DNA from 3 places in the Deinococcus taeanensis genome. Region 2 is predicted to be linked to each of the others. Evidence: riboswitches for the same ligand, from Rfam matches in the RefSeq annotation. Region 2 holds a riboswitch; each other region holds the start of a gene.
The links. A riboswitch is a leader RNA that binds a small molecule or an ion and turns the genes downstream of it on or off. The one in region 2 is predicted to bind cyclic di-GMP.
Positions count from the first base shown of each region.

Region 1: it holds a riboswitch for cyclic di-GMP, as region 2 does, so the genes downstream of both, LAJ19_RS17320 (hypothetical protein) here and LAJ19_RS10815 (hypothetical protein) in region 2, are expected to answer to the same signal.
Region 3: it holds a riboswitch for cyclic di-GMP, as region 2 does, so the genes downstream of both, LAJ19_RS17895 (glycoside hydrolase family 16 protein) here and LAJ19_RS10815 (hypothetical protein) in region 2, are expected to answer to the same signal.

Region 1 covers NZ_CP083457.1:337,016-340,287, reverse strand. The annotation lists gene LAJ19_RS17325 (hypothetical protein) at 508-1,530, shown strand; cyclic di-GMP riboswitch class II at 2,082-2,166, shown strand; gene LAJ19_RS17320 (hypothetical protein) at 2,174-2,761, shown strand.
Region 2 covers NZ_CP083455.1:2,245,365-2,248,636, forward strand. The annotation lists gene LAJ19_RS10810 (hypothetical protein) at 28-801, opposite strand; gene LAJ19_RS10815 (hypothetical protein) at 895-1,359, opposite strand; cyclic di-GMP riboswitch class II at 1,431-1,515, opposite strand; gene LAJ19_RS10820 (hypothetical protein) at 1,736-2,176, opposite strand; gene LAJ19_RS10825 (hypothetical protein) at 2,385-3,272, opposite strand, start outside.
Region 3 covers NZ_CP083458.1:28,301-31,572, reverse strand. The annotation lists gene LAJ19_RS17900 (hypothetical protein) at 1-567, opposite strand, end outside; gene LAJ19_RS17895 (glycoside hydrolase family 16 protein) at 872-1,618, opposite strand; cyclic di-GMP riboswitch class I at 1,631-1,705, opposite strand; gene LAJ19_RS17890 (biliverdin-producing heme oxygenase) at 2,067-2,669, shown strand; gene LAJ19_RS17885 (ABC transporter substrate-binding protein) at 2,778-3,272, shown strand, end outside.

The DNA.
Region 1 (3,272 bases), on a different replicon from region 2:
TGCGGGCAGCGCCGTTGAAGGGGAAGTGGCGTGGTTGGCGGCGGCGGACTTCATTGGCCTTTCCTATCCCGATTTGTATACTGGCTAATACAATTAGTTTTGTCAAACCCACCTGCCATTTTTGCAGGAGTGATACTTCACACATTTGATGGATGCGCCGCGCGGGAAAGCGGCCGAAGCTAAAGCACGTATGACGATGAACGTGTTCACCTCCCTCCCGCAGCTGCACGACTCTCCAAAGGCACGACTCCGAAGGGCTTCCACCGTCCACCGTCTCGAGTGTTCCCACCAGTGTTCTCTCGTCGTACACGGCACTGAAACGGCTGCCCACCCCCTGAGCCCTGCCAGACAGACCCTCAGCGCCTCAAGGGTCCCCCATCAAGGAAACCGCGGTACACGCAGCACACCCCCCCGCAACCTGGAGGCTTCCCCATGACCGTCCACTCCCCCCCTGTCCTTGCGTCCGTTCCCAACACCCGGCCCGTCGCCAGACGCTGGGAGAACCTCGTGACCATTCTGCTGGGCTTCTGGCTCATGATTGGACTGTTCGTCGATGGTTGGGCACATTCCAACCTGCCGTCCAGCCTGGAAACATTTTTCACGCCCTGGCACGGCCTGTTCTATTCTGGCTACCTGGCCACCGCTGGCTGGATTGCTCTGCTGGTCTGGCGCCACGTCCGCCGGGGCGCACGTGGATTGAACGCTGTGCCTCTGGGCTACGATCTGGGCCTTGCTGGCATTGCTGTGTTCGGCCTTGGCGGCGTCGGAGACCTGCTCTGGCACACCATCTTCGGGATTGAAAAAGATGTGGAGGCCCTGCTCAGCCCGACCCATCTCCTGCTGCTGCTGGGCATGCAGCTGATTGTGCTGAGCCCTTTCAAAGCCCGGTGGAAGCATCCTCACGCAGACCACGCACCACGGTTTGGTGCGTTCCTGCCGACTCTGCTGTCCGCAACGGCGGCCCTCAGTTTCGTGTCTTTCTTCCACATGTACGTCTGGGGGTCCACCGTAACGCTGCACGTCAAACACAGCGTTAAGTACCTGACTCAACAGGGCGACCTCACAGCCCAATTGGCGCAGAACTACAATCTCGCGTCCATCCTCTTTACCACTGTCATTCTGCTGCTGCCCCTGTTGCTCATGGCGCGACGCTGGCGCTTGCCTTTCGGGAGTCTGACCTTCCTTTACGGGCTGAATGGACTGCTGATGTCAGCACTGAGTTTCGCCGGGGCTCAGGACCTGGGGGGGTTGGTGCTGCTGGCCAGTCCCCTGGCTGCCGGCCTCGTGGCGGATCTCCTGCTGCGGCGGGAGGATGTCCGCACGCATGCGTGGGGACTGTGGCTCATTGGATTCGTGACCCCCGTCGTGTTGTGGGGAGTGCATTTCCTGGTGGTGTCTGTGCTTTTCGGGGAGGGATGGAGTGTGGAGCTCTGGGCTGGAATTACGTTCATGGCGGGCCTTGCCGGCTTTGCGCTGAGTTTCCTGGCGGCCCCCCCTGCGCCGCCCATCCCACAACCCGGACACCATTGACTGACCCGCTGAATGCGTGTTGATTCAGCCACGGCAGGAGGTCTGGGAAGGTCAGTTGAGCGAGAAACGAGAAATGCGGGCGGCGGTCTGACACTCAGACCGCCGCCCGCATTTCTCGTGGATTGTGCCAGGCAGACAGGCGGAGCAGCGAAGCCGGATTTTTTAAAGCAGGCTGCGGTTGCACACCGCGGTTCGCTCGAAACTCAGGTTGGCCGTACCTGGCTGACCCTGCCAGAGTTCCCAACCGTGACTCACTGACCGGGCCTGCTTTTCCGCGGTCGTCGGGCCGATTTCCTGACGCCGGCGCGTTCAGCTTGCCTCAGGTTTCCCGGGAAAGGTCAGTACCACCGCCGGGGGTGCAAAAGGGGGGGTGCGAAATCTTATGTTCGGCTTAATGTGGTCTTACTGATCCGAGCGGAAATCGGCAGCGAACCTGACGTCACCACAGTCCCGATATGGGATGAATCTGAGCTCCCGATGCTCTCAGGCAACGCGTAGGACAGTACCAACACGAGGACACGTTGTGAGCCACGACCGGTCCGCTGGTCACTCTTCTCTTTGGCTGCGATGAATCCTGCCCTGTAATGCGGTCACCTCAGGCAGGAGGAGCAAATGGTGAGCCCGGCCAAACCCAAGGAGCCGTATGTTCTACCACCTGGCTCGTCCGTTGAGTCTCGTCGCCGCTGTCACCTCCGTCCTTCTGGCCTCCTGCGGTCAGACGCCCGTCGCCACCGCCCCGACCCTCAGCGCGCAGGATGTCGCGTTTAACGCCAGCACCGGCACCGGCTTCGTGGGGAAAGGCGACGTCCAGCTCGCTTTCGGCTGGAACAACCAGGCCCTGCAGAAGAACGCCAAATACGTTACGTTCACCTACAACGCGACCGAGTCGTACCACTACGATTGCACCTTTACCGTTGTGGTGGGCCGCGACCGAGTGGCGCAGCCTCAAACCGTGACTCGCGGCCGCTCAGCGGCGGTCAACGCCACGATCACCAACGACGCCCGCGTGAGGAACCAGATCACCGGCTTCAACCTGACCGGAATGAGCGCCTTCACGTCTGACAGCACGGTCCCGCTCGACGGTGGGTCCTGCCCGGGTGGCCCGTTGCACGACGGCGTGATTTCGAACGTCACTCTCGACTCGGCCTCGTCCACTGGCGGCCTGTTCGTGAACTACAACGGCGTGAGCGTGACTCTGCCCAACACGCCCGTCGTGCTCGCCACCCCCTGATCCAGCCGGAACGTCCCGGTCCAGCGGGGACGTTCCGCCACAAGCGATGCCACTGCGGGACCTCCACCGGAGGTCCCGCACCGCTGAGTTGTGCTGGCCCCCCACGCATAAAATCCCCGGCGAACACTGAAAAACCGGGTTCAGCCTTCCCGGGCTGCGGTCTGCTGCAGGTTTGTCCGGAGGTGCGCCGAAACACCATCAGGGCATACCTCTGACCGGGTCGCCGACTGTTCCCCAGGTTGGTGCGGTCATGGGGGCAACCCTTTGGCCTGCTCTTCCGGGCTTGGCTGCGCGACAACAACGACACCAGGCTGCATTCCTGGCCCAATGACCGGTACCTGAACGAACTTGCCCACCCGGAACCGGCGGACTCAGGGCCGTCATGGTGAATTCGACTGGTTGTGCCCCCAGGGGACCTGCACAGACTACGGCGCGTGATCACGCTCAGCGTCCGCCGGTGTGGACGGTGCAGGTGGGCGGCGCGGGGTCTCCCGTGCGCTGAGGCCGTGGA
Region 2 (3,272 bases):
GAGAGCGCCAGGGCACTCCAGCGCATCTTAGTTCCCCAATGAAACGTTGTACCGCGTTCCCACAACTGGGTTAACACCATCGTTGGCCATCACCAAGAAGGTGTACTTGCCAGACGTGAGTTTGCCGAAGTTGAAGTTGAGCTGCACGCCACCACCAGGGTAAAGGCGGATTTTACCCACCTCATTACGAGCAACCAGTTTGCCTTGTGGGTCATAAACCTCGGCACGGTATTGAGGGAAGGTGACAGCATTGCCGTCATTGAAAACCTTCACGCCCAAGTTCACGCCCTCTGGCTGACGCTCAAGATTGGGGCTGGCGAAGCGAATTTTCGCATTCCCCCCTGCCAGAGTGGTAATCAGATTGATGGCGTAACGAGTGTTGACAATAACCCCACCCTTGCTGGCTGAAGGCTGACGATCCGGTTGCACGATGACTGCGCTCCAGTGAGTCCCAGGCGCGACCTCTTGTGGCACCGAAATGGTGACATTGAACGATTTGGTGCTGTTGGCCGGCACAGTCACCAGCGTTGCAGGCAGTTTGATCCAGAGCGCATTGCTTCGGTCGAGTTGGCCAGGTTGGAGATATGTGGTGGTGCCTGGCAGAGCCCGTACATCCTCAATGCTCACTCGAACAGTTTCTGCGGCGGTTCCGGAGTTTCTAAGCGTGATAGGCACTTGAATTACCTGGCCAGGCTTCACATCGAGGTCACGAGCAAGGCTGCCCTGCACAGCGGTGGAGGCATGTGCCGTTGTGAGAAGTGCGCCAGTGGACAGGAGGAGAGGAAAAAAAGAGTACTTCATGGAAGAGACCCCCTCAAAGGTGGAAGTAAAGGGCAGTAGAACCTTGGAGTTCTACTGCCCTTTATATGGTCAGCTCACTTGAAAAAAGCGAGATTACTCAGAGATAGTGAAGTCGACGGTGATGGTCGCGTTAGCAGCAAATCCGTTTTTCAGGGCAGCATCACTCAGTTCTGCGGTGTAGGAAAGTGTGGGGGAAGCGCTGGTCTGGGCGGCCAGGCCGCTCAGAATGTCACCTGATGGCGCGGTGGTATCGAGTATAACGCCAGTAGTGGCGGTACCGACCTTGATAGTCAGAGACTTCACGAAGGTGGGGACATTCGAGACAGTGGCTGTCACTTTACGAGTACCAGTGCTTACCCCGGCGGTGGCCCAGTTCAGGGTGCCAGTGCCAGTGGCAGCCGTAGCCCCTGCGCCAGCCCACGTCAGATCGGCATTGTCAGCCGAGATGGTGTCAGGGGCAGAGTTGACCAGCGTGAGGGTGGCGCTATCGGAAACAGCGAACGCGACGTTGCTCAGGACGAGGGTGGCCAGCAGGGCAATGCTTTTGAAGTTACGCATCAGATACTCCTGTTCGGAAGCAGTCTTCCGAGGGTTGAGGGTGCTTTCCATCCGTGTGCCGGACGGTAAAGCGGGCGAAAAGGCGGTCGCACCACTTGCTCCCCTCGCCTGAGGTGCCCGGGTTACGGGGCGAGGATCATCACATCTCTTCGTCAGGAGCTTGTCTGATCGAAGTACCTAGAGAATAGCCACGGGACCTCACAAGTCTCTTACCAACTCGGATCAGGACATCAATAAAGCCGTGGGGTCTTCGCCCCTTCAATATTCCCGCTAGCTGGCCTAACACAGACGGAATGATCCTCCCGGAAGCCCGTCCGGTTTGGCAATCGCTTGGGCTCCTGCCCTTCTGAACTGAAGGCCCCAGAGCAAACTGGTCTTACTTCGGGGAACGATCCCTGGCCGTGCGCAGGCCCTTGAACAGGCGGGACGGTCCACCCTGACCCAATCTGGTGGCCAGACCCAGAATGAGCCGCGCAGCGGGCAGAAATTCCTCCTTCTCTTCGGGAGTCAGGACGTTCACTTTGATCTTCTCAGCCGCCTTGAGGGCTTCCGCGATCATCAGATACTCCAGCCGTTCCTGAGTCAGGGGGTGAAGAGAAAACTGCTCACTCTCGAACAAGGGCTGGCCTGTTTTCCGGTCGTAGCGGTAGTCACCCTCAGTAGTGAGCGTGTCCTCATCCACGGCGATGAGCGGCAGGACCCGCCAGGGCCGGTTTCTGCGCTCGATGCAGACGTACCCGCCCACGACAGTCCCTGTCACGTCCTCGAGGTGTTCCGCAATGACCAGAAGATCGAGGCCGGGGGGAGGAGTCGCCATGCCAGCATTTTACTGAGGTTGGCAGATGGCCCACCACTGGCCGGGCCGGGTCCGGAAGCCGCCGGCGTGGGTGTCTACAGCACTTCAAGGGTCAACCCCTGGAGTGACATCCGTCCGAGCGGGCCGAGCCCAGCCCGCAGCGGAACCCATATGCTCGTAGCTTCCTTCAGCGTCTTCTGGCCGTCTCCAGCTCAGAAGTACGCCTCTTTCAGATGCCTTCTGTGATGTTTGTGTGATCGAGTACACCCCGGAGCGGCCCTAGGGTCTCCAGACCCTCCCCCTGGCGCCGCGCGGCTTCCAGGTCATGCAAGGCCCGGTACAGCACGCGCTCCAGGTGCGCTTCATAGCGCGTGACCTTCGCCAGGGTCTCCCCATCCGGCATAGCGGCGAGTACGTAGGAGTCCGCTTCGATCTGCCGGGCGTCCATCACAGCCGCCCGCACCTCCCTTGCTTTGCGGCGCTGGCCGCCCGCGAGGCTCTGGAGCCACACCGCCCCCAGGTCCGGCAGGCGCTCCCGCCACAGGCGCACCAGGCCCGGAAGCTCTTCCGGCTCGAATTCCCAGTCTCCTGCCTCGAGGGCGGTCAGGTCCTCCGGCTGCCCGCGCTTGCCCGTCAAGGCCCGCACAAGCTCCCCGGGCGTCACGCCGACCCGCTGCAGGGACTCACTCAGCAGGTGCCCCACAGTGAACGCCAGCTCCGCCGGCAGTCCTTCCCCGGTTCCGCCTTCGGCCAGCGCCTCCAGGCACGCCCCGCTGACTTCCAGGCTCACTGCCGCCGTTTCCGCGAGGGCCGGATCTGTCCGGAGGTGCTCAGCGCTCTCCCCCACCATCCGGTGAACGCGGTTGAACGCCTTCAGGATGCCGCCCGCATACCCGTACTCCCGGCGTTCCGCGAGGCCCTGCGTGACCGTGCGCTGTTCCGAGGTGCACAGTGCCGCCTCGTACCGCGCCAGACGGTCGAGCCGCCACAGGGCAAGAGCGGCCCGCTCCGCGAGGCGTTCCTGCAGGTAGCCGCGCGCCCCGCTGGATTCGCGCACCGCCTCGACGTGCGCGAGGTACGCGGCCCGCTCTGCCGGGGGAACGTGTTCACTGAGGAT
Region 3 (3,272 bases), on a different replicon from region 2:
CCAGTCGCTGGCGCGCAGCTGCGTGAGCAGCTGATCGGACAGGCGGCGCTGGGCGGCGTCGAGCTCGCCGGGTTCCAGCATGGCGGCCAGGGGTTCGTGGTTCAGGACGGTGACGCCCAGCAGGGTACCGGCGGTGCCGCGGCGCACGTAGGAGGCGCGCAGCATGCGGTGACTCAGGCGGGCCAGGGCGAGGTTCGGCAGACCCGTGACCGGGTGTTCGGCGCTGCTGCCGGAGAGCAGGGCGCCCTGGGCGCGCAGCATACGGTGGGCGCCCACGGCGGGCAGGATGACCTGCCGGGCCGTCCAGGCGGCGAGGAGCAGCAGGGCGGCCCCGCCAAAGGTGGTGAGGTCGGCCGCGCCGGCATCCAGGCGGGTCACGGTCCACAGGCCGGCCACGACGACGCCGGCAAGCCAGCTCCAGGTCCAGGGCAGCCAGGGACCGGCGGCGGTGAGGGCGACCAGCAGGGCCGCCAGGGTGGAGCTCGCTGGCCAGGCGAGCATCAGGGCTGCGCCGGTCAGTAGTGCGAAAATTGTCAGCCGCAGCCGTAATGCAAACAGCAGTTCCATAGTCTCCTGTGGGTTCTGTACGGGAATTGGACGGCGACTGGCACCACTAGAAGTTCAGTGGTGTGCAGGCGCGCCTGTGTCGGTACGATAACGGGCGCACCCGGAGCTCAGTGCCCCCAAACGGGTGCGCCTCCATGGTCTAAAGAGCAGGTTAGTGTCGGTGTAGTCGCAGAATTCGCGGGTGGTGTCCAGGCCCTTTCAGGTGATTTCAGGGTTGCTGGCGCGTTTCATCGTGGGTGCATGATGAAAAAGAGACCCGAATGGATGTGGAATAGCTGCAATCTTAATGATAAAAATGAGAAATTTACAGTGAAGGCTCAAATTTCACTTCGTCCACCAGCATGAACACCTCGCCCGGGGTGGCCTGCCCACCCCACTTCGAATCGTCGGTAGGCCACACATTGAGCATCAGGTGCGCCGGATCCTGCGGAACGTGCTCCCGCGTGCGCCACACCTCGCGGCCATCTACCGAGAAGGCCAGGTGATCCCGCTGCCAGTCCCAGGTGTACGTGTGAAAGCCGGTCGCGAGGTCGGTGCCCTGCGGATGGGTGACGAGCGCGAACGACTTGCGTTCCAGTCCCTGCCAGGCCGCCGTATTGATCTGCCGTGAACGGTGCCCTTCGATCTCCACGTCAATCTCAGTGCGGCTGTCGTCCAGGAAGCTGAAGGCCGCACTGATGTTGCCCGGGCGCGCCCGGCCCGCACGGCGGGGATCCCCACTGTCACTCGCGGCGCGCATTCTCACCGTGTAGCGTCCGAAACCGAACTTCTGCCGTGACTGCAGCGCTGCGGCCTGCGCGCACCAGCGGCCGCCGCAGCGCTGCACTTTCAGGCGCAGCTGCAGTTGCCCGCCCTGCAGCACCTTCACGTTCTGGGCGCTGAATGCACCGTCGAGCGTTCCACCGGCCCAGAAGCCCCGCCAGTTGGACACCACCCAGCGGTCCAGGGTGCCCTGGGTGAAGGACTCCACCCAGGGGCCGGGCGCGGCGTGTCCCGCGGACACCGGGAGGCTGAGGGCAAACAGAGCAGTCAGGAGGCTTCGGCGTAGCATGGTCCTTCTCCTTGTGGTGGTCCGGCCGACCCTGTGGGCCCCGTGACTTTGCGTCCCCGCCTTGCGACGGGTTTGCCTTTTTCCGGTGGAGGAGCAGCGCTTCACGCACGAAGCCTGAACCTGACATGAAGAGAATCACATCTGTTCTGTCAGGATTCTCACCGCCCTTGGAGACGGGTCTGCGCCCGAGGCTCACTTCCGGTACCACTGGTGAGCGAAAGCACGACCAGGAGGGCTCTGCTATTCATACCGTGCCGGCAAGGGCAGCGGTCCTGATGTTCATGCGCCCTTCACGGCGTGCCATCAGACTGGTGGGCACTGCTAGGCTGAGCAGGTCCATGACCTGCACCCTGCCCTGCTTTCCTCCGCGGCCTGCGGCCAGCGCTTGTGGTCCAGTGGGCACCGGGCCGGGCCGGGCCGGCTTCTGCCAGGCTGAACGGGTCCGGTGATGCCGTCCGTCCTGGGCGCGCTGAAAGAACAGACCACGCGGCATCATCAGCGCGCCGAACGCGCCGTCAACCTGATGACTCCCGGCCTCACGCCGGAGCGGTACGCGGCAGTGCTGGGCGTGAACTGCGCACTGCACAGCGCGCTGGAGCCGGTGATTGCCGGGAGGCTGCGGGCGGCCCTGTCCCCCGACGGCTGGGCGGCGCTGGCGGTGTCCACCCAGTCCCGCCTGCCGGGACTGCAGCGTGATCTCGTGGCGCTGGGGCACCGTGTGACGCCGCCCCTGCCGCACGGAGGCGACCACGTGACGAGCGAGGCGGCAGCGTGGGGCGCAGCGTACGTGCTTGAAGGCTCGGCGCTGGGCGGTCAGGTTGTGAGCCGGCACCTGCGCGCCGCGGGGTTTCCGGACGCGGCGCTGCACTTTTACGGCAGTGATGGGCAGCCGGTCGGACCGCGGTGGCGGACGTTTGGGAGGCTGCTCGAAAGCCGCTACAACGCAGCCGAGGATCCGGCGCGGTTTGTGCACGACGCGGTGAGGGCGGCGCAGCAGACGTTCATTCTGTTTGAAACCCTGTCAGCGCAGGACGCGGCCGGATCGTTCTGAGCCAGCGCGACGCGCGCACTGAGCGCCCCTCTCTGGAGGTCCATCGCCCCCGTCGAGCTGGGCCGTTTAAACTTGACTAATCCAGTCAGCTTAATTAGGGTGAGCCGCATGAAACGCACCGCCCTCCTCAGCAGCCTGCTCCTGTGCAGCAGCGCCCTCGCCCAGACCCTTACCCTCAAGCACGACGAAGGCACGACACAGATCAAGGCCGATGCCAGGCGCCTCGTGGTCCTGGACGAAGAAGCGCTGGGGTGGATCTACGCGCTGGGCCTGAGCGACCGCATCGTGGGCATCGGCAGCTCCATGATCGCCCCGACGGACCTCACCGCCGACGGGCACCTGAAACCCGAGCGCATCCGGGGCACCTTCCTCGCGCGCGGCAACCTCAGCGGCGCCCGCTTCGTGGGCAACTGGATTCAACCGAACCTGGAAACCATCCTGAGCCTCAAACCCGACCTGATCGTGCGCCTCACCTGGAACGGCAACGGTAACTACGACAAGCTCAGCCGCATCGCCCCCACGGTCGGGTACCGCGAGGACCGCGCCGGCTACTGGAAAAGCAACCTGCGCGACCTGGCCCGCGTGTTCGGCCGGCAGGAACAG